3 regions of the Comamonas testosteroni genome follow, and region 1 is predicted to be linked to each of the others. Evidence: predicted binding sites of a transcription regulator. Region 1 holds the regulator's gene; each other region holds the start of a gene.
What was found. The regulator LexA, encoded in region 1, represses DNA repair genes until DNA is damaged. The targets are predictions, from matches to a motif close to ACTGTATNNNNATACAGT.

Region 1 (7,210 bases):
AGCCATCAATATTCATAGCTGCCTGCGCCTACACTCATTGGATTTCAGACCCAAACAGCATAAATACTCTGTATCAATGAAGGCCAGCAGCTCTCATAATAAGAGCATCAACCTAATGCGCGAGGCCAGCCCATCAGCTCCAGCATCAGGCTGATTCTGGCCTTGGCCGCCGGCAGGCTGCTCATAAGGCTATCTCGCGCTCCCTCGGCATGCACCACCTGCCCCTCCTCGCACCGGGTCGTGATGCGCAAAGCCATGCCCTGCGCCTGCGCCCAGTCCAGGGCTGGCCCCAGCGCCTCATGGATAGTGCCATTGCCCGTGCCGACCACCACCACGGCACGCACGCCTGCCGAATTCCAGGCCTGCATCACCGCCAGCGCCACGGCGCTGCTGCAGCCCGCATGGCTATGAAGCAGCTCCACCAGGGGCCAGTGATCTGCGGGCGGTAAAGCGATTGCAGTGGAGCTGGCCGCAACGACCCGGGGCAGGCCGCCCGTTGCCCAGCGCAGCCGCCCCTCCTCCACCCAGCCCTGCGGGCCGGCGCCACTGCCATCAAAGGCATCCACACGGTAGGGATGCACCTTGCGCACCTGGCGTGCACTGAACACCCGACCCGCCACCACGGCAAGCACACCGCGGCCAGCAGCCTGCGTGTCGGCCGCACAGGCCACGGCATCGCGCAGATTGCCAGGGCCGTCGGCCGAAATCGCTGTCGCCGGGCGCATGGCGCAGGTCAGCACCACGGGCTTTGCCGGGTGCAGAACACATTGCAGAAACCAGGCGGTTTCCTCCAGGGTGTCGGTGCCGTGGGTGATGACAATACCGCTCACATCATCACGCGCGAGCAGCTCGGCACATCGCAGCGCGAGTGCATGCCAGGTCGCGTGATCCATATCCTTGCTGTCCAGCTGCGCCAGCTGCTCCGCCTGCAGCGACGCCGCAGCAACGCCTTCCAGGTCCGGCACGGCCTGCAGCAGCTGAGCCACGCCCAGCTGGGCCGCACGGTAGCCCACACTGGTGCCAGCCTGCTCGGCAACTCCGGCAATCGTGCCACCGGTGCCCAGGATGACGATATTTTTGTCACGTTCCACTTGCAGTCCTCTTCAAACTGATTAAAAATACAGGTACTGGATGAACACACAGTATTCATCATCGATCGATCAAGGAATGCCCATGGACCACCCCAAGCTCACTCCCCGCCAGCAGCAGATTCTGGACCTCATCCAGTCCACCATCGCTCGCACGGGTGCGCCCCCTACCCGGGCCGAGATTGCCAGCACCTTTGGCTTCAAGTCGGCCAATGCTGCAGAAGAGCATTTGCAGGCACTGGCACGCAAGGGCGTCATAGATCTGGTCAGCGGCACATCGCGCGGCATTCGCCTGCGCGCCGATACCGTGCGCACCATCAATGCGGCACGCGGCGCCAGCTTTGCGCTGCCGCTCACGGCCCTGGCCCCGCTGGTGCTTCCCCTGGTCGGCCGCGTCGCTGCCGGCTCGCCTATTCTGGCCCAGGAACATATCGATCAGAGCTATTCGGTCGAGCCCAGCCTGTTTGCCGCCAAGCCCGATTACCTGCTCAAGGTCCGCGGGATGTCCATGCGTGACGCGGGCATCATGGACGGCGACCTGCTCGCGGTACAGGCTACGCATGAAGCGCGCAACGGCCAGATTGTGGTGGCCCGCCTCGGTGACGACGTGACCGTCAAGCGCTTCAAGCGCACGCCTCAGGGCATCGAGCTGCTACCCGAGAACCCAGACTACAAGATCATTCACGTCGATCCTGAAGAGCCGTTCGCCATCGAAGGCCTGGCCGTAGGCCTTATCCGCAACAGCATGTTCATGTAACGGGCAGACGGCGTCCCTCCGTCTATGCAGCCGAGGCACCGAGCCTCCTTCCCTCTCAAGCCCAGGTGGTAGGCGCGAAGCCGTTGAGCTTCGCCCTGGGCGGAGCTTTGCCGAAAGAACGCAATCCTGCCCTTATCCATGCCGCGAGGTCATCAAAAGGAGTTGCCAAATGGGATTCGCCACATCACTGCAGGCTTTGACACGCCTGACCATGAAAGGCCTGCCTGCCACGCTGTCGCCCAATCCGAACTTCAGCTCCGATGACGCAAGCGAAGCCGCTGCAGAGCCCGTATCCTTCACTGCCAATCGTCCAATGGCGAAGCAGATCGGCATCCCTGTCATGCGCGCCAACCGCGGCCGCAGTCGCCTCGGCAGCAATACACTTCGCCCGCAGGCCTTTGCTGCGACCCCAGAGCTTCAATCGCCAATAATCGACCAGTCGACACAAGCAGCTTCTCCACGACTTCTCAAAATCGTGCAGCGAGAACCGCGCAGGCAACCCGAATGCCTGCTGATCTGCGGACGCATGGCCGATGTCTGCGCCGCGCTGGAGCGTATGGCACTCCATGAGCAAACGGCCCCGCAAGTCTGAAAGCACAATGAGGTTTGCCTGCCTGCACTTATGCAGCCCCGAACCCGACCCGAAATAGGCCTGCAGGCAATGTAACAGGGCTTCCATATGCATCCAACAAGAAGCCATCGCAACGCTCTTGGCCCATCGGCCGGCAGATATGGCGCCAGACAACGCTGCCAACAGTGCATAGGCGAAAAACTCGATGTCGCCAAAACAGACCCTCAGTATTGGCGCCGAACGATCTGGATCGCCATGTAAATTATTTGCTGATGCTCTGCCTGCCCCTGCCCGCCGGAGCGCATTTTGCACAAGCCTCGCAGCCTTCTAAACTCCTTGTCAGGCACGAATATCCGTCAGAACAGATACCCGGATCAGGGTATTGCGGCACCTCTTCGACAGTGGAAACATTCATATACACATGTCAACGAGGGCGTCTTATGAGTGCCTACCGCAAGCTCTTGCAGCACATACAGGCCAAAGACGCCAATGGAGACCTGCGCCTGATTCTGGTCTATCAGAGTTTTGATGAGATCGACATGCCGCATGGCGTCTCCATACGCCCGTCTGCCATTTACTTTGAAACTGCCGATCACCAGGAGGTCAACTGGCTCAATCCACAGCAGTTCGAGATAGAGGCCACTGGCGAAATCCTCAATCGCGTTCCTCCTTCGCCCGAGGAATGAGACGATTCGACGAGACCGCCCCTTGTTACAGAGTCTTACCTCCTGTCTGCAACTCTGCTGCATTCAAAAACTAGGCATTGCGCGGCTCCAGGTATTGGAATAAATTGATTTCCAGGCACATCTTCCGGCATCAGGAGGTTGAACATGTTCAAGCACCTGCTCATTCCCACCGATGGCACCAAACTGTCAGAGGCTGCCGTGCGTGCTGGCGTTCTGCTTGCGCGTGAACAAGGCGCCAAGGTGACCGGCCTGTATGTCATGCCCGATTACCGCGCCATCATCTACGGCGCAGACGCACTGCTGACTTACAACAGCGCAGAGTTCGAGCGCAGTGCCAACAGCGATGCAGATGCGGCTTTGCAGTTCGTTGACCAGATTGCCAGACCTGAAGGCGTACCCTGCAACTTTGTGCGAGTCACCCACGCCTCTGTTTACCAAGCCATTGTTCAGCAGGCGCAGGAATTGCAATGCGACCTGATTTGCATGGCTTCACACGGTCGCAAAGGTATCGGCGGAATTTTGCTGGGCAGCGAAACCCAGCGCGTTCTGACCCACAGCCATGTCCCGGTGCTGGTACACCGGCCTGCCTCAACCGGCAAACATTAAGGAGCCAGAAATATCGAATGGCAGTCCTGCCTGTCGCACGCTCGCCTCGATACAAGGCGGGCACAAGCGACTTGCAAGTCATGGCTGCAAAATGCAGGCCCGCAAGTCAGAAGTTGCTGGCCGCACCCGATGGGGCAACCTGTCAACCGTTCAAACGCGTCAGCAACAGTGCAAGAGCGATAAACGGCGATTGAGGCCAAAGTAACGCCTCTGCCAACTATTCAAATGCATTGACTGTGTGAGCTGCAGAACCGGATCGAGAGGACCCCGAAACTTGCCCGCCTTGCGCGGGCATTTTTTTGGCTGCTAGGCACATCGCTCCGATACTTCTCCCAATCGCTCACGATGCCCAGGCAAGGTGAACAGAATCTGGAGATTCTGCGAGTCCATTTGCTGCACCACGATGGAGCCGTCTTCGTGCAGATAGATCCGCACAGTGTGTTCATCATCCAGATCCCAGTGCGCAACGCTCGTATTCACCCCCCGCCAGCCATGCTCCTCGCACAGCCGACGCCGGCGCAAGGCCTTCAAAAATTCCTGCGAAGCACCAAGCTCTGCATTGGTTTGCACCCAGCTGTCGATCACCAGCTCATAAGCCATCTGCTGCGTATGGCAAGGCTTGGCCAGCTTCATATGCCTGATCCAGGCATCTAGACGGGAGGCAAAAGTGTATTGCAGGTGGTGGGACATGGGCTTTTTTTGAATTCAGTAGTGCATCGGGCCAGATCGCCGCTTGCACATCAAAATCAGAATTTTCCTACGCCCAATTTACCGAAAAGTGCAGCAGAAACAAAATCTACATCACCAAAAGGTTCAGGGTTTAACACTGCTTGATGACTGACCTGAGAGACAACTGGCAACGCGAGACTGGCCAGAGCCACGGTGAACCCTGAGCCTGCACGATGACATATCTCAGGATTGGATAAGCTGGCTCCGGGACGCTTGCCAACTGCTCAGCCACCGCATTGCCAAGTATTTCGTGAGTACCTACCGGTGACTTGCTTGTTGAAATTCAGGCAAGGCGTTTCAGCCCTGCTTTCGATGACTCAGGCCTAGAGCATCGCCATCCGGAAATTCAATGCGCCTCTCTAAAAATTGTCATCATCAGGCAATTTTTACCCTCAAGCCCATACCGGCTCAGGATAGATTTCATTAAAAAAATCTATCTTTTCACTCAGTTACTTAGCACGGCCACTTCATCAAGAAAAGATGACAGCGGCACCGGCAAAGCACCTCCTCGGCGCTTCAAAGAAGCTCACACATCAGATCTGTCCTATCCATTGGCACGATCTGTAAGTGCCTACATACTTCCTTACATCCTCTTGATACAACATCAGTCAAATGCAATGAAATGTCAGCTCGCAGGTCCTGCGGCAAGTCGTTGAGCAACAGGGAGTTTCGTCATGAGAAAAGTTAATCCTGCCGCCAAGAACGCGAACCGCGCTTTTGTCCGTCTGCACACGTATGTGACCAAGCAATTCGACTGGGATCTCTTCACCAAGGACTACCGGGTAGTCCTGCACACAGACGAGGATGGAGGCGTCACGCTCTACATCGTCAAGGTCTTCGACAAGGATGGACAGCCTGCCGCACTGGGACCAAAGATCCCTAACCAGATTACGTTCTCTTACCGCCAAGCTCCCATCATGTCGGTATGGACAGAGTTCTTCAACGACGGCAAATTCAGTTGGCGCAATGTCTCCTGCCGCTAGGGCGCGGCGGTGGTGGATGGAGGCCCGGCTGTCGGCATAGACACCCGTCGCTGCGCCAGGAGCGCCATCCTGCCCAACACATTCAGGAGAGTTGCATGACCCGCTTCCAACCGATGCTTGCAACTGCTGCCCTGCTCAGTCTCATGACGCTACATCTCAGCAGCAGCTCCATGGCACAGGCCGCCTTTACAACCCCGGGCGGCTACACCAACTCCTACAGCGGCCAGATCACGGGCAACGGTATCGTGCAATACGGGCTCGAAACTCGGCCCTTCCAGCGCATGACCGTCACGCTCAACACCAACAACCCATCCAGCCAGATGAACGTCTTCAAGGACGGCTCTGCCCAGCCTCTATGCCAAGGCTCGGCCAACAACAACATCTGCACCTTCCGCATCGAGCGTGGTGCCAGCTACCGTGTGCTGATCTTCCTCACGCGTGAAGCAGCCCTGCGCGGCGAAAGCGCACGCTTTACGCTCACCACCGAAGAAAGCACCTGACGGCCTGACGGCCGTCAAGAGCACCTCAGTCCGTAGCTTGTAAACTGGTTTCAACAGATTCAAAGTGAAAGCCCGTGACACGATATGGAAAACTTTCCCAAAGACATCTACACCGAGCCCACGCCCGATGTGAATACCCTGGCCAACCTCGGTCCCCTCACCGGCATGGCCGGCATCTGGACCGGCAAGCGCGGCCTGGACATCAACCCCAAGGCTGACGGCCCCGAGAAGCAGGCCTTTATCGAGCATATGGAATGCCAGCCCATCGATGCGCAAACCAACGGGCCGCAGCTCTTCTATGGCCTGCGCTACCACACGCGCATCGTCAAGCCCGACGACGTGGAAACCTTTCACGACCAGGTCGGTTACTGGCTGTGGGAGCCTGCCACCGGCAACATCATCCAGACCCTGACCATCCCGCGCGGGCAGACCGCCATGGCCACGGGCAAGACCACGGCCGACGCTACCAGCTTCACCCTCAGGGCCGAGCGCGGCTCCACCGTCAACGGCATCTCCAGCAACCCCTTTCTGGAGCACGCATTCAGAACCGACGCCTATACCATCACCGTCACCAAGCACTCGGACGGCACATGGTCGTATGAGCAAGAAACCACGCTGACCATCCCCGGCCGCAGCGAGCCCTTTGCCCATACCGACCGCAACACCTTGCACAAGATTGGCGAGCCAACTCCCAACCCCACGGCAAGGGCTGCAGTTGAAATCTGATTAGCGCCATCCAAGGACTCCATGCCCCGGCCGAATTCGCTGGCTCCACAGGTTGCACGCTCCTTGACTACCGCATGGCCCGCGATGGCCTTACGCTGCTGGTCATGGCCCTTATGTGCAAGAAGGCGCTTGCCTTCAAACTGGCCTGTATGGATGCCCTCAATCTGGTCGCGAAGGCTGCGGCGCACTGCGTTCAAGACCTTGATACAGGGCAATGCTCACAGATGAGCGCATAGCAGCCATTTGCCGAACCTGAATTGCGGTCGCCCACCCTGCGCCATGTACAGCCGATCGTGACCGAGCTCAGGCAGGCCTCCTTCGACAGCCTGCCGACCGGCAACAGCCGCAGGGAATGCTGCGCATGACCTTCGGTTAGTCTGCTTTTGATAGCTTCTAACGCTTTATGGATAAGGGCTTTAGGCGGCTTTTATCTGCGACTTCATGAATTTGATTTCCATCAAGAAACCGTCTGAATACTCATTTCAAGGTGTTGCATTAGCAGCCCTGGAGTGTGAGTATGAGTTCAGTGATCGATCGAATTGATTTGGCAACAAGACGCGCACC
Region 2 (7,210 bases), 820 kb from region 1:
CCATAGGAGGGGCTGATGGAGGAGCTAATCGATGAACTGCCCGTGCTGGAGCATGAGCAGATTAAAGAACGGTTGGACGAAGGGAGTGAGCGCATGGCAACCATCGAGCGCGATCTGAAAGCCCTTGCGCAGGGCCTTTATGAAGAGCGTCAGGAGCTGCAGGAACTCAAGCAGCAGCTGGCGGAAATGCTGGAGTTTTTCACCGCCATGAAGGGTGCATTCAAGGTGCTGAACTGGGTTGGCAAGGTAGCTAAGCCTCTGGCGGCCATCGTCATGCTGGGCGGTGCCTGTGTGGGCTTTTGGACCGCAATCAAAGGAGTGACAAGCCGATGAGCTGGAAAGAAAGACTTATTGCGGCCATTGGCGGCGCTGCCGTGGCCCTGGCTGTGCCCCTGGTGCAGAAGTACGAGGGCACCGTGCTGCGCAGCTACCGCGACCCGGTCAACGTGTTGACCAGTTGCACTGGGCATACCGGCCCCGAGCTGCGCGATGGGCAGACGTTCACTCGTGAGCAGTGCGAGGAGATGCTTTACAAGGACTTGGCCAAGCATGCCAATGCACTGAACTGCATCAGCGTGCCGCTGACCGATGGCCAGCGCGCGGCCTTTGTGAGCTTTGCCTTCAACGTGGGCGATGACGCCTTCTGCCGCAGCACCTTGGTGCGCAAGGCCAATGCGGGCGACATTGACGGCGCCTGTGCCGAGCTGAGCCGCTGGACATTCGCCGGCGGCAAGCAACTGCCCGGCCTGGTCAAGCGTCGTGCTGCAGAGCGTCAATTGTGCGAGCGGGGGCTGGCATGACCGGCGCATCTCGAATCTGGCCGTGGCTGGCCCTGGCCCTTGCCCTGCTGCTGGCTGTGCAGACCCAGTGGCTGGCTAAGGTTGAGATTTCCCAAGCAAAGCAGGCTGTAGAGATCGCCCAGCAATCGCAAGTCGCTACTGAAACGAAAGCGGTTGCCGTGGTGGCGCACGGCGCTGCCCAACAGGAAAACACCCATGACTACACACACGAAATGGCCCGCCTGGAGGCTGGCCGCGCTGCTGATGCTGCCCGCATTGCAAGCCTGCAGCACGACATCCGCAGTGCCGCGACCCGCAACGCCCAGCTTGCCAGTGACGCCGCTGCCAGCAGAGATCTCGCAGATCAGCACCAGCGACTCGCAGCCCTTGCTGCGGGAGGCGCGGGCATGGTTGGCCAGCTTGTCGGACTGGTCGAGCGCCGAGACGCCCAAGTCAGCGCCCTGAAAGGGCAGGTGCAGGTAGACAGGGCGCTGATCGAGCAGCTGCAATAGTTCTAGGGCTCGCAATCTTCTGCAAGCCACTGCCGCATTTGCAGATAGGGGGAATGGCTGGCGAAGTCCAGACAGGTGGGGTGCTGGGCCTGCAGGAACTCATAAAAAAGGTGCATGGCAGTGCCTGGGTGCGGGTGCATGTCGGCATCGGCCAGTCTTTCTTGCCAGTTGACCCAGTGGCTCAGAATGGCTTGTTGTGCATCGACTCGTCTCATCAGGCCCTCGCTATGGGGATGTCTTCGATCTTGGTGGTGTAGCGTGGTGTGCGGCGTTCTTGCCGCATGCGCCAGCCGCTCTCGTCCTGCTCGGGCATGCCAGTGCTGGCGACATGCACCGTGCCCTTGCCAAAGCGCTTGTTGACCTTGTCCATGGCTTCCATCAGCTTGCTCTGATCGCGGCTGGGTTCCTGAAAAAGCAGATCGCCTTGCTGTACTTCTGCAGGGCACAGGTCTTGCAGCATGACGCCGGCCTTGGATAGTTGGTAGCCAGGCTGGTAGATCGATCGCAAGCCGCGCACGGCCGCATTCACTAGCGCCTTGGTGTCGGAGGAGGGCGGCTGGAGTTGAATCACTGCCGTTTCGTAAAACCTGCGGCCTGATCTGAATGGCGAGGTATGCGCGAAAACATGCAGAGCGCCTGCGCGTAAGCTGCCAGCGCGCAGCTTTTCTGCGGCCCTGGTTGCAAATTCGCTCACGGCTTCAATCAGTGGGGGTAGGGTGGTGATGGGGTGGCCGAAGCTGCGGGTGCATGCAATCTGTTTTTTTGCGGCGGGAGCTGTCTCCAAGCTCATGCAACTCACGCCCTGCAGCTCGCGCACCGTGCGCTCGAGCACGACGCTCCAGCCATCGCGCGCGGCATGTGCCGGCATCCTGGCCAAGTCCAGCGCCGTTAACACGCCTTGCTCGGCCAGTTGGGCCGAGATGCGCCGGCCCACGCCCCAGATCTCGCCGGCAGGCGTGCGGCCGAGGATATCGGTGCGCTGCTGGTCGGACAGCTCGGCCCAGTTGCAGACCCGTTGCAGCTCTGCAGGGTAGCTGCCCGGTTTGCGCTCCGAATCCTTGGCGACATGATTACAGAGTTTGGCCAGGGTCTTGGTGGGAGCGAGGCCCACACAGGTGGGGATGCCGGTCCATTTCAGGATGCGCGCCCTAATGGCAAAAGCGCGCCGGGTCAGATCCCGCACGCCATCCAGATCCCCAATGAATGATTCATCGATGCTATAGATTTCTTGAGTGGGCCCCAGGCCGGCAGCCAGCGACATCATGCGGTCGCTCATGTCGCCGTACAGCTCAAAGTTTGGAGAGAGGCAGACCAGACCCTTGTGCTCGACCAGGTCGCGCAACTGAAAAAATGGCTGCCCCATCTTCACGCCCAAGGCCTTGGCCTCGTCGGAGCGTGAGATGGCGCAGCCGTCGTTATTGCTCAGGACAACAACAGGAATGCCCTGCAGAGAGGGTCTAAACGCCCTCTCGCAGCTGACGTAGAAGTTGTTTCCATCGATAAGCGCGAACATACATGCTCATGCAAAGCGCTTGATGCAGGACTTGACCACGCCCCAGATTTCCAGCTCCTGGTTTTCTTTGGGGACGATGTCGGGGTAGGTGGGGTTGCCGGCCCGGAGCCTGAAATTGCCGCCAGCGTTGTACAAGACTTTGACGGTGAAGTCATTGTCAAGCACGGCCACGACGATGCTGCCATGGCGTGCGCGCAGTGCCCGGTCGACCACGATGATGTCGCCATCATCAATGCCGTACTCGCGCATGGACGGCCCGGCCACGCGCAGCAGGAATGTGGCCTGTGGATGTTCTACCAACAGCTCGGCAATATCTAGCCGCTTGCCTGAGAAGTCCTCGGCTGGTGAGGGAAAGCCTGCGCGCACGCTGCAATCTGCCAGAGGCAAAGCAACTGGGGAGGCAGTGAGTTGGACGGGCATGCCGCTCAAGAGTCGATGACTGTACATAAATACAGTATATCAATCGGCCGCGGCCTAAGGCTAGGTGCCCATTTTTTGCAGAGTGGTCATTGCAACCGGATCTTTTCACGAACGCAGCAAAACTCAACCACGAACGCGCAAGGGGGAATCAAAAAATAAATGGGCAAAGAAAAAGCCGCTAAGTCCTTGAGACTTAACGGCTTTCAGTATGTGGTGCCCGGGGCCGGAATCGAACCGGCACGCCTTGCGGCGGGGGATTTTGAGTCCCCTGCGTCTACCAATTTCACCACCCGGGCTTCGCTTAGCGCAGACGCGAATTATGGCACAGTATTGGACATGAAAACTTATTCGACCATCGAACATGCTATCGGTCACACGCCGCTGGTGGCATTGCAACGCATCGGCGCGGATGCCAACCGTGAACGTGCAAACGTGGTACTGGGCAAGCTCGAAGGCAACAACCCTGCCGGCTCCGTCAAGGACCGGCCTGCGCTGTCCATGATCCAGCGTGCTGAAGAGCGCGGCGAGATCAAGCCTGGCGATGCACTGATCGAGGCAACGTCGGGCAACACCGGCATTGCCTTGGCCATGGCAGCAGCCATCAAGGGCTATCGCATGATTCTGATCATGCCCGAGGACCTGTCCATCGAGCGCGCCCAGACCATGAAGGCCTACGGTGCCGAACTGATTCTGACGCCCAAGAGCGGCGGCATGGAATATGCACGCGATCTGGCCGACCAGATGGTGGCGCAGGGCAAGGGGGTGCTGCTGGACCAGTTTGCCAACCCCGACAATCCTCGGGCCCACTATGAAACCACAGGGCCGGAGCTGTGGGAGCAGACGGGTGGTGAGATCACCCACTTTGTGAGTGCCATGGGTACTACCGGAACCATTACCGGCGTGGCCAAGTTCCTCAAGGAAAAGAACCCGAATATCAAGATCATCGGCGCTCAGCCTTCCGAGGGCTCGCGCATTCCTGGCATCCGCAAGTGGCCCGAGGAATATCTGCCCAAGATCTATGACGCTTCTCTGGTCGACGAGCTGGTCTATGTAACCCAGGACGATGCCGAAGACATGGCCCGCCGCATGGCGCGCGAAGAGGGCATTTTCGCGGGCATTTCTGCTGCCGGTGCACTGTGGGTGGCTCAGGAAATTGCCAAACGCGAGCAGAACGCCACCATCGTGTTTGTGGTGTGCGACCGCGGCGATCGCTACCTCTCCACAGGCGTGTTTCCGGCATGAGCCATGTCTTTTGCGTGATAGCGCAAAAGAGAATCAAAGCTCCAAATGACCGTCAGCGCTTATCCATCAAGCGCTGACTGCTATCAATATCAAGAATAGGACTTACGCAAACAAGAATGCAACAGCGGCCTGCCTTCTGAGACAGACGCCTCGCCTGAACCCGTTTTGCGTAAGTCGTGAAGAATACGGAGAGCCTCATGGCTTATGAAGTGCGCTTTTGTTCCAACTGCGCGACTGAGCTGCAATGGATTGTGGCCAGCGAGGACAGCGGCGAGGTACAGCGTCTGCGCTGCCCGAGCTGCGGGTTTACGCATTGGGGCAATCCCACGCCGGTGCTGGCGGCCGTGGTGGAGGGTGATGACGGCCGGGTGCTGCTGGCGCGCAATGCGCTGTGGCAGGAGGGCGTTTTCGGTCTGATCACCGGCTTCATGGAGGCCGGTGAATCGCCTGAAGCAGGTATCTGCCGCGAGGTTCTGGAAGAGACGGGGCTGCGCGTGAAGGCACTGCGTCTGCTGTGCTGCTCGGAGTTTCTGCGCATGAATCAGGTGCTGATTGCCTACCATGTGCGCGTGCAAGGCCGGCCTGAGGATGTGAAGCTTTCTCCCGAGTTGCTGGAATACCGTTGGCAGACGGCCCAGGAGTCGCTGTGCTGGCCTGCAGGCACGGGCTACGCTCTGGCCGAGTGGATCAAGCAAAAAGGCTTCGAGCCACGTTTTGGTGCTTTTCGTCCCGGCCAGAACCCCGAGCCTGACCCTGCCAAATGGCCTGTGCGACGCTGGGGCGAGGATCCGCGCTTTACAGTGGCCCCGGCTCTGGTTTGAGCAAAGACCGCGCTGGCGCTGCCAGCGCCCGGTTTTTCTACAATCGGTGCTGACGAGGAATCCACCCCATGCACGTAGACCAAGAAGTTGATACCCGCGGCCTGAACTGTCCGCTGCCCATTCTCAAGGCCAAGAAAGCGCTGGCTGCCATGCAAAGCGGCCAATTGCTCAAGGTCGTGGCCACGGATACCGGCTCCATCCGGGACTTCCAGGCCTTTGCCAAGCAGACCGGCAACGAGCTGGTCGAGCAGCAGACGGTTGGTGATGAATTCATCCATATCCTGCGTCGGCGCTGAGAGCATTAGACGCACAAAAGGCCTGCGTTTGCAGGCCTTTTGTCATCAGAGCGGCTTTGGTAGATTTCGCTTATAGGCTCAGGCTCTTGAGGTATTCGCGAAAGCTGTCACCCACATCGGGGTGCTGCAGAGCCAGTTCCACCGTGGCCTCCAAAAAGCCTTCCTTGCTGCCGCAGTCATAGCGCTTGCCCGCATACTGGAAGGCATAGACGGCTTCATGAGCCATCAGCCGTTCGATGGCATCGGTCAGCTGGATCTCGCCACCCACACCCTTTGGCTGGTTGCGGATCTCGTCAAAGATGGCGGGAGTCAGCACGTAGCGGCCGGCCACACCCATGCGCGATGGCGCTTTCTCGGGAGCGGGCTTCTCCACGATCTCGTCGATGCGCATCAGAGGTCCGCCTGCAGGCTCGCCCTTGACGATGCCATAGCGCTTGGTGTGCTCAAGCGGAACTTCCTGAACAGCAAGTAGTGAGCGGCCCTGTTTCTGGAAGGCGGCCGTCATCTGCGCCATCACGCCGGGGCCGCCATTCTCTCCTGTCATCAGGTCGTCGGCCAGAATGACGGCAAAGGGCTCATTGCCGACCAGGGGTTGTGCGCACAGAACGGCATGGCCCAGGCCCAGGGAGCGGGGCTGGCGCACGAACAGGCAATTCATATCGGCAGGGCTGACGCTGCGTACCAGGTCCAGCATGGCTTGCTTGCCGGCATTCTCCAGCTCGTTCTCGAGCTCGTACGAAGTGTCGAAATGGTCTTCGATGGCCCGCTTGCTGCGGCCGGTAACAAAGACCATGTCGCGGATTCCGGCCTCATAGGCCTCTTCCACGGCGTACTGGATCAGCGGCTTGTCCACGACGGGCAGCATTTCCTTGGGTGAAGCCTTGGTGGCGGGCAGAAAACGGGTGCCCAGGCCTGCAACTGGGAACACGGCTTTGCGGACGCGGGTTTGATTGCTCATGTGCTTGTCTGTTCTGGATGGAAAAAAGGCGCAGTTGCCTGCGCCTTGTCGTTGCGAAAGTTTACTAGGGATCAGCCCAGTCTAGCCAGTTGCTCGTTGATGCGGACCAAGGTCGAGCCGAAGTCGGCAAGGCGCTTGCGCTCTTGTTCCAGCACTGCGGCAGGAGCCTTGGCACAGAAGGCCTCGTTGCTCAGCTTGCCGTTGGCCTTGACGATCTCGCCTTCCAGGCGCTTGGCTTCCTTGGACAGGCGGGCCTTCTCGGCTGCCACGTCGATCTCGACAAACAAAGCCAGGCGGATGTCGCCCAGGACGTTGACCGGAGCGGTCTGTGCGGCGGTAGCCCATGCTGCTTCGTCATCGAACACCTTGACTTCGCTGAGCTTGGCCAGGTTCTTGAGCACGTCGGCATTGGCGCGCAGAAATGCCGAATCCTCGGCATTGCCGGCCACGGTGAGCAGCGGCAGGCGTTGAGCGGGCGACACGCCCATCTCGCCACGCAGCGCGCGGCAGGCATCCACCATCTGCTTGATGCGGCCCACGTAGGCGATAGAGGCTTCGTCGATCTTCTCCGGCTGTGCTTCGGGGTAGCGTGCCACGGCAATGGACTCGCCCTTGAGTCCGGCCACGGGGGCGACCTGCTGCCACAGCTCTTCCGTCACGAACGGAATG
Region 3 (7,210 bases), 680 kb from region 1:
GTCGAACCCGGCTTGCAGATTCTGTGCGAGCAGCTGGGTGTCGAAAAAGTCCAGGTGCCACATCAGGGCGACGCCGGTGAGTATCAGTGCATGGGCAATCGGCATGCCGATCACCATGCCGCCGATCAGCACGGCGAGAAAAATCAGGGTAACGATCATGGTGCTCTCCTTACTCCACGCTGGTTTCAGAAGATTCGGCCGGGGTGCCGCGCAGCATGTCGCGCACCACGACCAGCAGCATGCCTATGGCCAGCACCAGCGTCGCCGCTGCGCCCAGAGCCAGGGGATAGCCCAGCACGGTGCTGTAGCTGCTCCAGCCGGCAACGACCTGCTCCCAGGAGCCCCATAGCAGCAGGGCCATGCAGGCGCCGATCAGCAGTTGCGAGACCCAGAACAGGACTTTGCGGGTGATCGGGCCGACCCGCGATGTCACCATGTCGAAGCCCAGGTGGGCGCCTTCGAAAGCCGCCACGATGGCGCCGATGGCCACCAGCCACACAAACAGCAGGCGCGAGATCTCTTCATAGGAGACGATGCTGGTGTGGAAAACGTAGCGCAGTACCACGTTGACGAAAACGGCAACCACCATGCCGGCCAGGGCCAGCACCATCAGGCCTTCGGCCAGGCGCTTGAGCCATGGCTTGCGGCCCTGTGCCTCTTTGCGATCTTCAGACATTGGCTGTCTCCTGCTGTCTTTTATGCGTGGGATTCGCGCCTTGCCCATTGCCGGGCCGCAAGCGCGATATCGTTGAGATTCATGGTGGCGCTGACGGTCAGGACATCAGGCTCCTGACGCGGGTCTTCCAGCGTCGTGAACTGATTGGCCACCAGGTCGGGCGAGAAGAAATGCCCGGGTCGGGTCTGGACCCGTTCCAGGGCCGTGGCGTAGTCGAGGTCGAGAAACACAAAACCTAGTTGCTGGGCACTGCGCAACTGGTCGCGGTACTTGCGCTTGAGCGCCGAGCAGGTCAGCACCAGGCCGTGTTCGGCATCTGCCTGTGCCAGCCGCTGCGCCAGGCGTTCCAGCCAGCCTTCGCGGTCGGCATCCGTCAGGGCAATGCCGGCCTGCATCTTGGCCACGCTCTGGGGGGAGTGGTAGCTGTCTCCTTCCACCAGGGTCCACCCCAGTTGTAGGGCGATGGCTTCTCCCGCGCTCGATTTGCCGCAGCCGGAAACTCCCATGACGACGAGTGCCGACATGGAGCCCTGAGGCTGGATCTTGCTTTGATTCATTTTTGGATAGCGCTATCCGGTATGGTTAAAAAAATGAGCAGCCTGCTGCTTTCTGCGATTGGCTTCAGACCTTGGTCGAAGGCAAGTCAGTGCTTCCATCAAGCTGCTTCCACAGACTTCATTTCAAGTCTGGATAGCGCTATCATACTCAAAAAACCTCAGTCATCTGATTAGGAGATTCCCTTGCCTCCCGAGACCCGTACCAAGAGTGAAACCCCGGCAGACAGCGCTTCTTCAAGGCGATCTCGTGCCAGCGGGCGAGTCACCCTCAGCGATGTGGCACAGGCTGCGGGCGTGAGTCCGATGACGGTCTCCCGAGCCTTGCGCGGAGAGCGCAGAGTGGCTGCTGCCCTGGTCGACAAAGTGCGTGAGGTTGCTGCCTCTCTGGGTTATGTGCCCGATCTGGCAGCGCGTGCACTGGCCTCGCAAAAAAGCACACAGGTGCTGGTACTGGTGCCCATGCTATCGAACACCTTGTTCGTGGAGGTCCTGGAGGCTGTGCACAAGGTGCTGTTTGCCCAGGGCTATCACATGCTGATCGGCGTGACCCACTACGACCCGGTGGAAGAAGAGCAGTTGCTGCGGGCCTATCTGCCCATGCGGCCTGCTGGCCTGTTGCTGACCGGGTTCGACCACAGCGAAGAGTCGAGGAAATTGTTGGCCGCCAATCCCGTGCCTCGCGTGCATCTCATGGAGTTGCGCGAGCCCGGCACGGGCCCAGATTGCTACAGCGTGGGTTTCTCTCAGATTGCAGCTGGCGCTGAAATGACCCGCCATCTGCTGGACAAGGGATACAGACGTATCGCATTTTGCGGAGCCCAGCTCGACGCGCGTGTCATGCAGCGTCTGGAAGGTTATCGGCAGGTGCTCAAACAGGCCGGCCTGTATGACCAGAGCCTGGAGATTCTCAATCCCGAGCGCTCATCGCTGGCGCTGGGTGCAAGGCAGTTTGAGACACTTCTCAAGGCGCAGACTACGGTGGATGCCATCTTTTTCTGCAATGACGACATTGCACAAGGCGCATTGCTGGAGGCCAATCGCATGGGGGTCAAGGTGCCGCAGCAGGTGGCGATCGCCGGGTTCAACGACCTGCCTGGCAGTGATCAGATGGTGCCGCCTCTGACCACCATCCATACCCCCAGGGATGAAGTGGGCAGAAAAGCTGCCAGCATGTTGCTGCAATTGCTGGCCGGGGACACCGTCAGAGAGGCCAGTGTGGATCTGGGCTTCAGGCTGGTGCCCAGGGCCAGCACCTGAGTTGTCGGCGTCAGGCTTCCGTGCCTGACTTGCCTCGCCCGGTAATCTTGTCCTTCAGGTCCAGCAGTCGCGTCACGGCCGAGCCCATACCCATGAGCTGCATGGCGGTCTCTGGCGACAGACGCTGTACATCGTCAAACCAGCTCATCAGCTTGTCGATGAGCTCGTGCATATCGCGCATGCGCTGTTGGGCATAGCGTTCTTCGTCGGTGCTGGCTTCTTCCATCATGGCAGCACGCAGCATGGATTGCGTGGGTTCGATCTCGCGGCGGCGGCGCTCTTCGGCCAGTCGCTTGAAGATTTCCCAGACATCCTCGGGTGCCTGGAAGTATTCGCGCCGGTCGCCGGGCTGGTGACGCAGCTGAACCAGCCGCCAGGCCTGCAGCTCCTTGAGCCCCATGCTCACATTGGAGCGCGAGAATTCCAGCGTGTCGGCAATCTGGTCTGCGTTCAGCGGCTCGGGCGAAATGAACAGCAGGGCATAGATTTGCCCGACGGTGCGATTGATGCCCCAGCGGCTGCCCATCTCGCCGAAATGCGAAACAAATTGTCGGCTCAGCTCCGACAGTGGTTTGGCTTGCGTCATGGCCTCCATTGTGCCTTTGCCCGGGGTTTCCAGTGGGGCAGGGAAATCAAGCCGGAGTGCAATCGCTCTGTTTTTTTCATGCTTGGCGCAAGAAGCCTGCGCAGATATGTTTCGTAAAACTTGCAACGCTGTCAGCAAATTGTTGGGAATCGGCGCAAAATTGCCATCCTGTTTTAAGTCGGCTTTTTTACGTTGCCTGTTGCCGGGCAAACTCACCCTGCCGCCGGTCAGTCCATGGGCTGCAGGCGGCCGTGATCTGATGGTTCAAAGTTCTATTTCCTCTCATTCCCGCAGTGCCCTGATCGACTGCACCAAGGGTCTGGCTTGTGCAGCCATCGTCTGGCATCACCTGGCCTTTTACGGTCCCATGTCCGATGTGGCTCACCCCGTCATGCCCGACCTGCTTGACTGGCTCTATGAGTACGCCCGCATGGCTGTACAGATCTTTCTGGTGATCGGCGGTTTTCTGGCTGCAGCCAGCCTGGCTCCCATGGGGCTGGCGCGGTTTGATTCACCCTGGTCCAAGATCGGCAAGCGCTTTGTGCGCCTGGTCGTGCCTTATGCCGTGGCGCTGGTGGTGACGATTGTGGTGTCTGCGGCGATTCGTCCCTGGTTCGACCACGAGTCCGTGTCTGCCGACCCCGATCTATGGCAGCTCATGGCCCATGCTTTGCTGCTGCAGGGCATTGTGGGCGAGGAGTCACTGTCGGCTGGCGTCTGGTATGTGTCCATAGACTTTCAGTTGTTCGCAGCGACCGTGCTGCTGCTGGCCGGCGTGCGCTGGCTGCAGCAATGGGCGCTGAGGCGCTGGGGCGATACGGCCATGAAGCGCTGGTGGCCCTGGGCCGTGACTGGCATGCAGGGGCTGGTGGTTGTGGGGACGGCAGCTTCGTTGCTGAGCTTCAATCTCGATGCAGACCTTGATGTCTGGGCGATTTATTTCATGGGCGCCTATGGCGTCGGCATGATGGCCTTCTGGGCAGTGGCGGCAGACAAGCGCCTGACGGCCTGGAGCTGGGGCCTGCTGATTGCTGCTCTGATCATCGGCGCGCTGGTCCATGAGTGGCGCGACCGCATTTTTCTCGCCGGCGTGACCGCGATGCTGCTGATCGTTTGCATGCGTACCGAGGTCATTGCCCGCTGGCAGGGTTTTGCGCCGCTGCGTCGCCTGGGAGAGATTTCCTACTCGGTATTCCTGATTCACTTTTCCATCTGCCTGCTGGTCAACGCAGTGGTCAACCATTTCTGGCACGGTTCGGTCACAGCCGCCGTGCTGGGCATTCCGCTGGCCTTTGTGCTTTCACTGACAGCCGGCTACGCGCTGTACCAACTGGTGGAGCGTCATGTTTCGTCATGGAGTCAGGCCCTGCGCTGGCAGGCAGGCCTGATCGGCGCGGGTCTGCTGACCACCATGCTGGCCGGCTTGCGCTGAGTCTGATCCAGGCAACAAAAAAGCAGCTCCGGTGAGCTGCTTTTTTGCTGGGTGAGCCGGTTCAGCGATGGAGCTCGCCCGCGCTTTCGGGCTGGAACTCGATCGCATCCACGCGCACGGTTACCTGGCCGGTAGGGCTGGGCATCTTGAACTCATCGCCCACTGAAAGGCCCAGCAGGGCGATGCCTACCGGCGCAAAGATGGAAACCTTGTCGGCGCTGCCATCCATATCCTTGGGGTAGACCAGTGTCAGTGTATTGGTCTTGGCGATCTCGAGAATGGTGAAGCGCACGGTGGAGTTCATCGTCACCACGTTGGCGGGTATTTCTGCGGGGTCGAGTACATCCGCACGGTCCAGCTCCGCCTCCAGTGCATCACGGCCGGGGAACTGGCTATTGTTCCTTTCCAGCAGCGATTCAATGCGATCCAGGTCCAAGGAGGACAGAGTGATATTGGGCTTGCGCTCCATGTAGTAACTCCCTTGCGAGATGGTGTGGTTGGCGCTTTGGCGTTGCGCAAACGGACAAAAGCCCGGGCAACGGTGTTGTCCGGGCCAAGGCATTCAGTGAAAGGCACCAACTTGGTGCATTGAAGGGATTGTCGGCGCTGAATCGCAAACTGCCAAGCCATCTCGCACTCACTGAGTGCGGATTGACTTTGAACTTGCTCTAGTTAATGGAGCGTGTTATGCCTATAAAACAATGGGCACAGTCATTTTTTATCTAGATCTGACTCAATCAACTCTCGCCGTATTGACCGGAATGCAGCCATGGTCAGTGCCTAATTCTTGCAACGAATAACTGTATTTATGTACAGTTGTCTTATGCAAAAACTTTCCTCATCCTCTGGACTGGAGTCCATTCGGACCGATGTGCCGGTGCAGCTCATCAAGGGTCGAGGGGCTGCCAGCCAGATCACGCACCGGTTTGCACGGGAGCTGCGCCAGGGCTTCGATGACGGCTGGGGAAAGTCCGAGCAGGATGAAGGAAGCGAAGAGGATGAGGAGGTCAAGACCTGGTGCACCCAACTGGAGTGGGAGCGGGCTAAATCAGCCCTGAGCCGGCACGAATCGCCCGATCTGCCTTTTCATCTGGGGTTAAATCCATACAGAGGGTGCGAGCATGGCTGCATTTATTGCTATGCCCGGCCCACGCATGGCTATCTGGGCTATTCGCCGGGGCTGGATTTCGAAACCCGGCTGATTGCCAAGCGGAACCTGCCCGAGGTGCTGCGCGCCGAGTTATCCCGGTCCAGTCATGTGGCAGCCCCCATCATGCTCGGCTCGGTCACTGACTGCTACCAGCCTGTGGAGCGCGAAGTCGGGTTGACGCGCCGCGTGATAGAGGTTCTGGCGCAGGCCAGGCATCCGTTTTCCATCGTCACCAAGGGCAGTGGTATTGAACGAGACCTTGATTTGCTGGTGCCGTTGGCACAGCAGCATCTGGTGGCCGTCTATGTGACGCTGACCACCTTGCAGCCCGAGCTGGCCCGGCAGCTGGAACCACGCGCCGCCGCGCCGCATCGGCGGCTGCGCATGATTCGGACCCTGAGCGAGGCAGGCATACCCGTCGGCGTCAGCCTGGCACCGCAGATTCCGTTCCTGAACGACGATATGGAGCAGGTGCTGGCCGCAGCCGGCGAGGCCGGTGCAAGACAGGCTTTTTATGCCGTACTGCGTCTGCCGTGGGAAGTGGCTCCGCTGTTCAATGAATGGCTGACGCTGCATTATCCCGAGCGCGCCCAACGCGTGATGGAGCGGGTGCGGGATCTGCATGGGATCAGCGAAGCGGGCAGAGCCGACGGCAAGGTCTACGACAGCCGCTTTGGCCAGCGCATGAAGGGAACGGGCGCCTGGGCCGATATGCTGGCGCAACGCTTTGCACTGGCCTGCCGCAAGCTTGGGCTGAACCGTGAGCGCGTGCATCTGGACTGCGATCAGTACCATCATTCCTTGCTGTCACCGCAGCAAAGTCTTTTCTGATGTCTCGTCTCGTTCTGTTGCGCGCCGACTCGGAGTGGGTCGATGCAGCGAACTGTGGCTGTCCAGTTGCAAAAAGCCGGAATCTGGCGTGACCCAGGCCTTTTGGCCCCTGAACGGTTTACCGAGGTTGGTAATCAATTGACTTGAGCAAGGCCTGCTGGCGCTGATAGGCCTTCTGTAGTTCGCTCATCAGTGCCTCCGGGGTCGCGTCGGTGCCCGACTCCATGCCCATGTCCCTGAGCCTGGCCTCGATCTGGGGCTGCTTGAAATACTGCAGCGCAATCTCTCTGACCCTGGCCTGCACATCGGCAGGGATATCGGGGCGCGACCAGACTCCGAACCAGCTCACCTCGGCCAGTTGTGGGTAGCCCAGTTCCTTGAAGGTGGGCACATCGGGCAGTTGCGCCATGCGCGTGGGGTAGTTCACGGCCAGCGGCTTGACCTTGCCTGCCTTGATCAGGGGCAGGGCGGTGGTGAGCCCGTCCATCATCAGCGGTACATGGCCGCCCATCAGGTCGCTGAGCGCTGGAGGGGAGCCCTTGTAGCCCAGGTGCTTCATCTTGATATTGAGCAACTGCCCCAGCAGCATGCCCGAGGTATGGCCGCGCATGCCCGTGGCATACGAGGCAAAGTCCAGTCCGTCGGCCTGCTTTTTGCCGTGCTCGGCTAGCTGCTGCAGATTGCTGGCCGGGAAGTCCTTGTTGGCAATCAGCACCAGACC

Region 2: a site for LexA is predicted at 3,243-3,260, ahead of F0P97_RS20560 (LexA family protein). Genes of this name have one in related genera too.
Region 3: a site for LexA is predicted at 5,308-5,325, ahead of F0P97_RS19920 (PA0069 family radical SAM protein). Genes of this name have one in related genera too.

What each region holds. Positions count from the first base shown of each region.
Region 1 covers NZ_CP043568.1:3,650,765-3,657,974, forward strand. Annotated here, with positions in the region: gene F0P97_RS16790 (asparaginase) at 108-1,091, opposite strand; gene lexA (transcriptional repressor LexA) at 1,174-1,845, shown strand; gene F0P97_RS16800 (hypothetical protein) at 2,015-2,437, shown strand; gene F0P97_RS16805 (hypothetical protein) at 2,857-3,102, shown strand; gene F0P97_RS16810 (universal stress protein) at 3,247-3,708, shown strand; gene F0P97_RS16815 (hypothetical protein) at 4,015-4,398, opposite strand; gene F0P97_RS16820 (hypothetical protein) at 4,707-5,093, shown strand; gene F0P97_RS16825 (hypothetical protein) at 5,112-5,420, shown strand; gene F0P97_RS16830 (DNA breaking-rejoining protein) at 5,516-5,920, shown strand; gene F0P97_RS16835 (FABP family protein) at 6,005-6,646, shown strand.
Region 2 covers NZ_CP043568.1:4,474,553-4,481,762, reverse strand. Annotated here, with positions in the region: gene F0P97_RS20590 (hypothetical protein) at 1-6, shown strand, start outside; gene F0P97_RS20585 (hypothetical protein) at 43-333, shown strand; gene F0P97_RS20580 (lysozyme) at 330-800, shown strand; gene F0P97_RS20575 (hypothetical protein) at 797-1,291, shown strand; gene F0P97_RS20570 (hypothetical protein) at 1,294-1,506, opposite strand; gene F0P97_RS20565 (Y-family DNA polymerase) at 1,506-2,804, opposite strand; gene F0P97_RS20560 (LexA family protein) at 2,811-3,224, opposite strand; tRNA gene F0P97_RS20555 (tRNA-Leu) at 3,436-3,520, opposite strand; gene cysM (cysteine synthase CysM) at 3,561-4,466, shown strand; gene F0P97_RS20545 (NUDIX domain-containing protein) at 4,664-5,287, shown strand; gene F0P97_RS20540 (sulfurtransferase TusA family protein) at 5,356-5,583, shown strand; gene galU (UTP--glucose-1-phosphate uridylyltransferase GalU) at 5,654-6,541, opposite strand; gene F0P97_RS20530 (valine--tRNA ligase) at 6,613-7,210, opposite strand, start outside.
Region 3 covers NZ_CP043568.1:4,328,027-4,335,236, reverse strand. Annotated here, with positions in the region: gene F0P97_RS19955 (TRAP transporter large permease) at 1-159, opposite strand, end outside; gene F0P97_RS19950 (TRAP transporter small permease) at 170-676, opposite strand; gene F0P97_RS19945 (gluconokinase) at 697-1,233, opposite strand; gene F0P97_RS19940 (LacI family DNA-binding transcriptional regulator) at 1,417-2,490, shown strand; gene F0P97_RS19935 (GbsR/MarR family transcriptional regulator) at 2,501-3,085, opposite strand; gene F0P97_RS19930 (acyltransferase family protein) at 3,336-4,508, shown strand; gene rnk (nucleoside diphosphate kinase regulator) at 4,570-4,977, opposite strand; gene F0P97_RS19920 (PA0069 family radical SAM protein) at 5,332-6,489, shown strand; gene F0P97_RS19915 (Bug family tripartite tricarboxylate transporter substrate binding protein) at 6,608-7,210, opposite strand, start outside.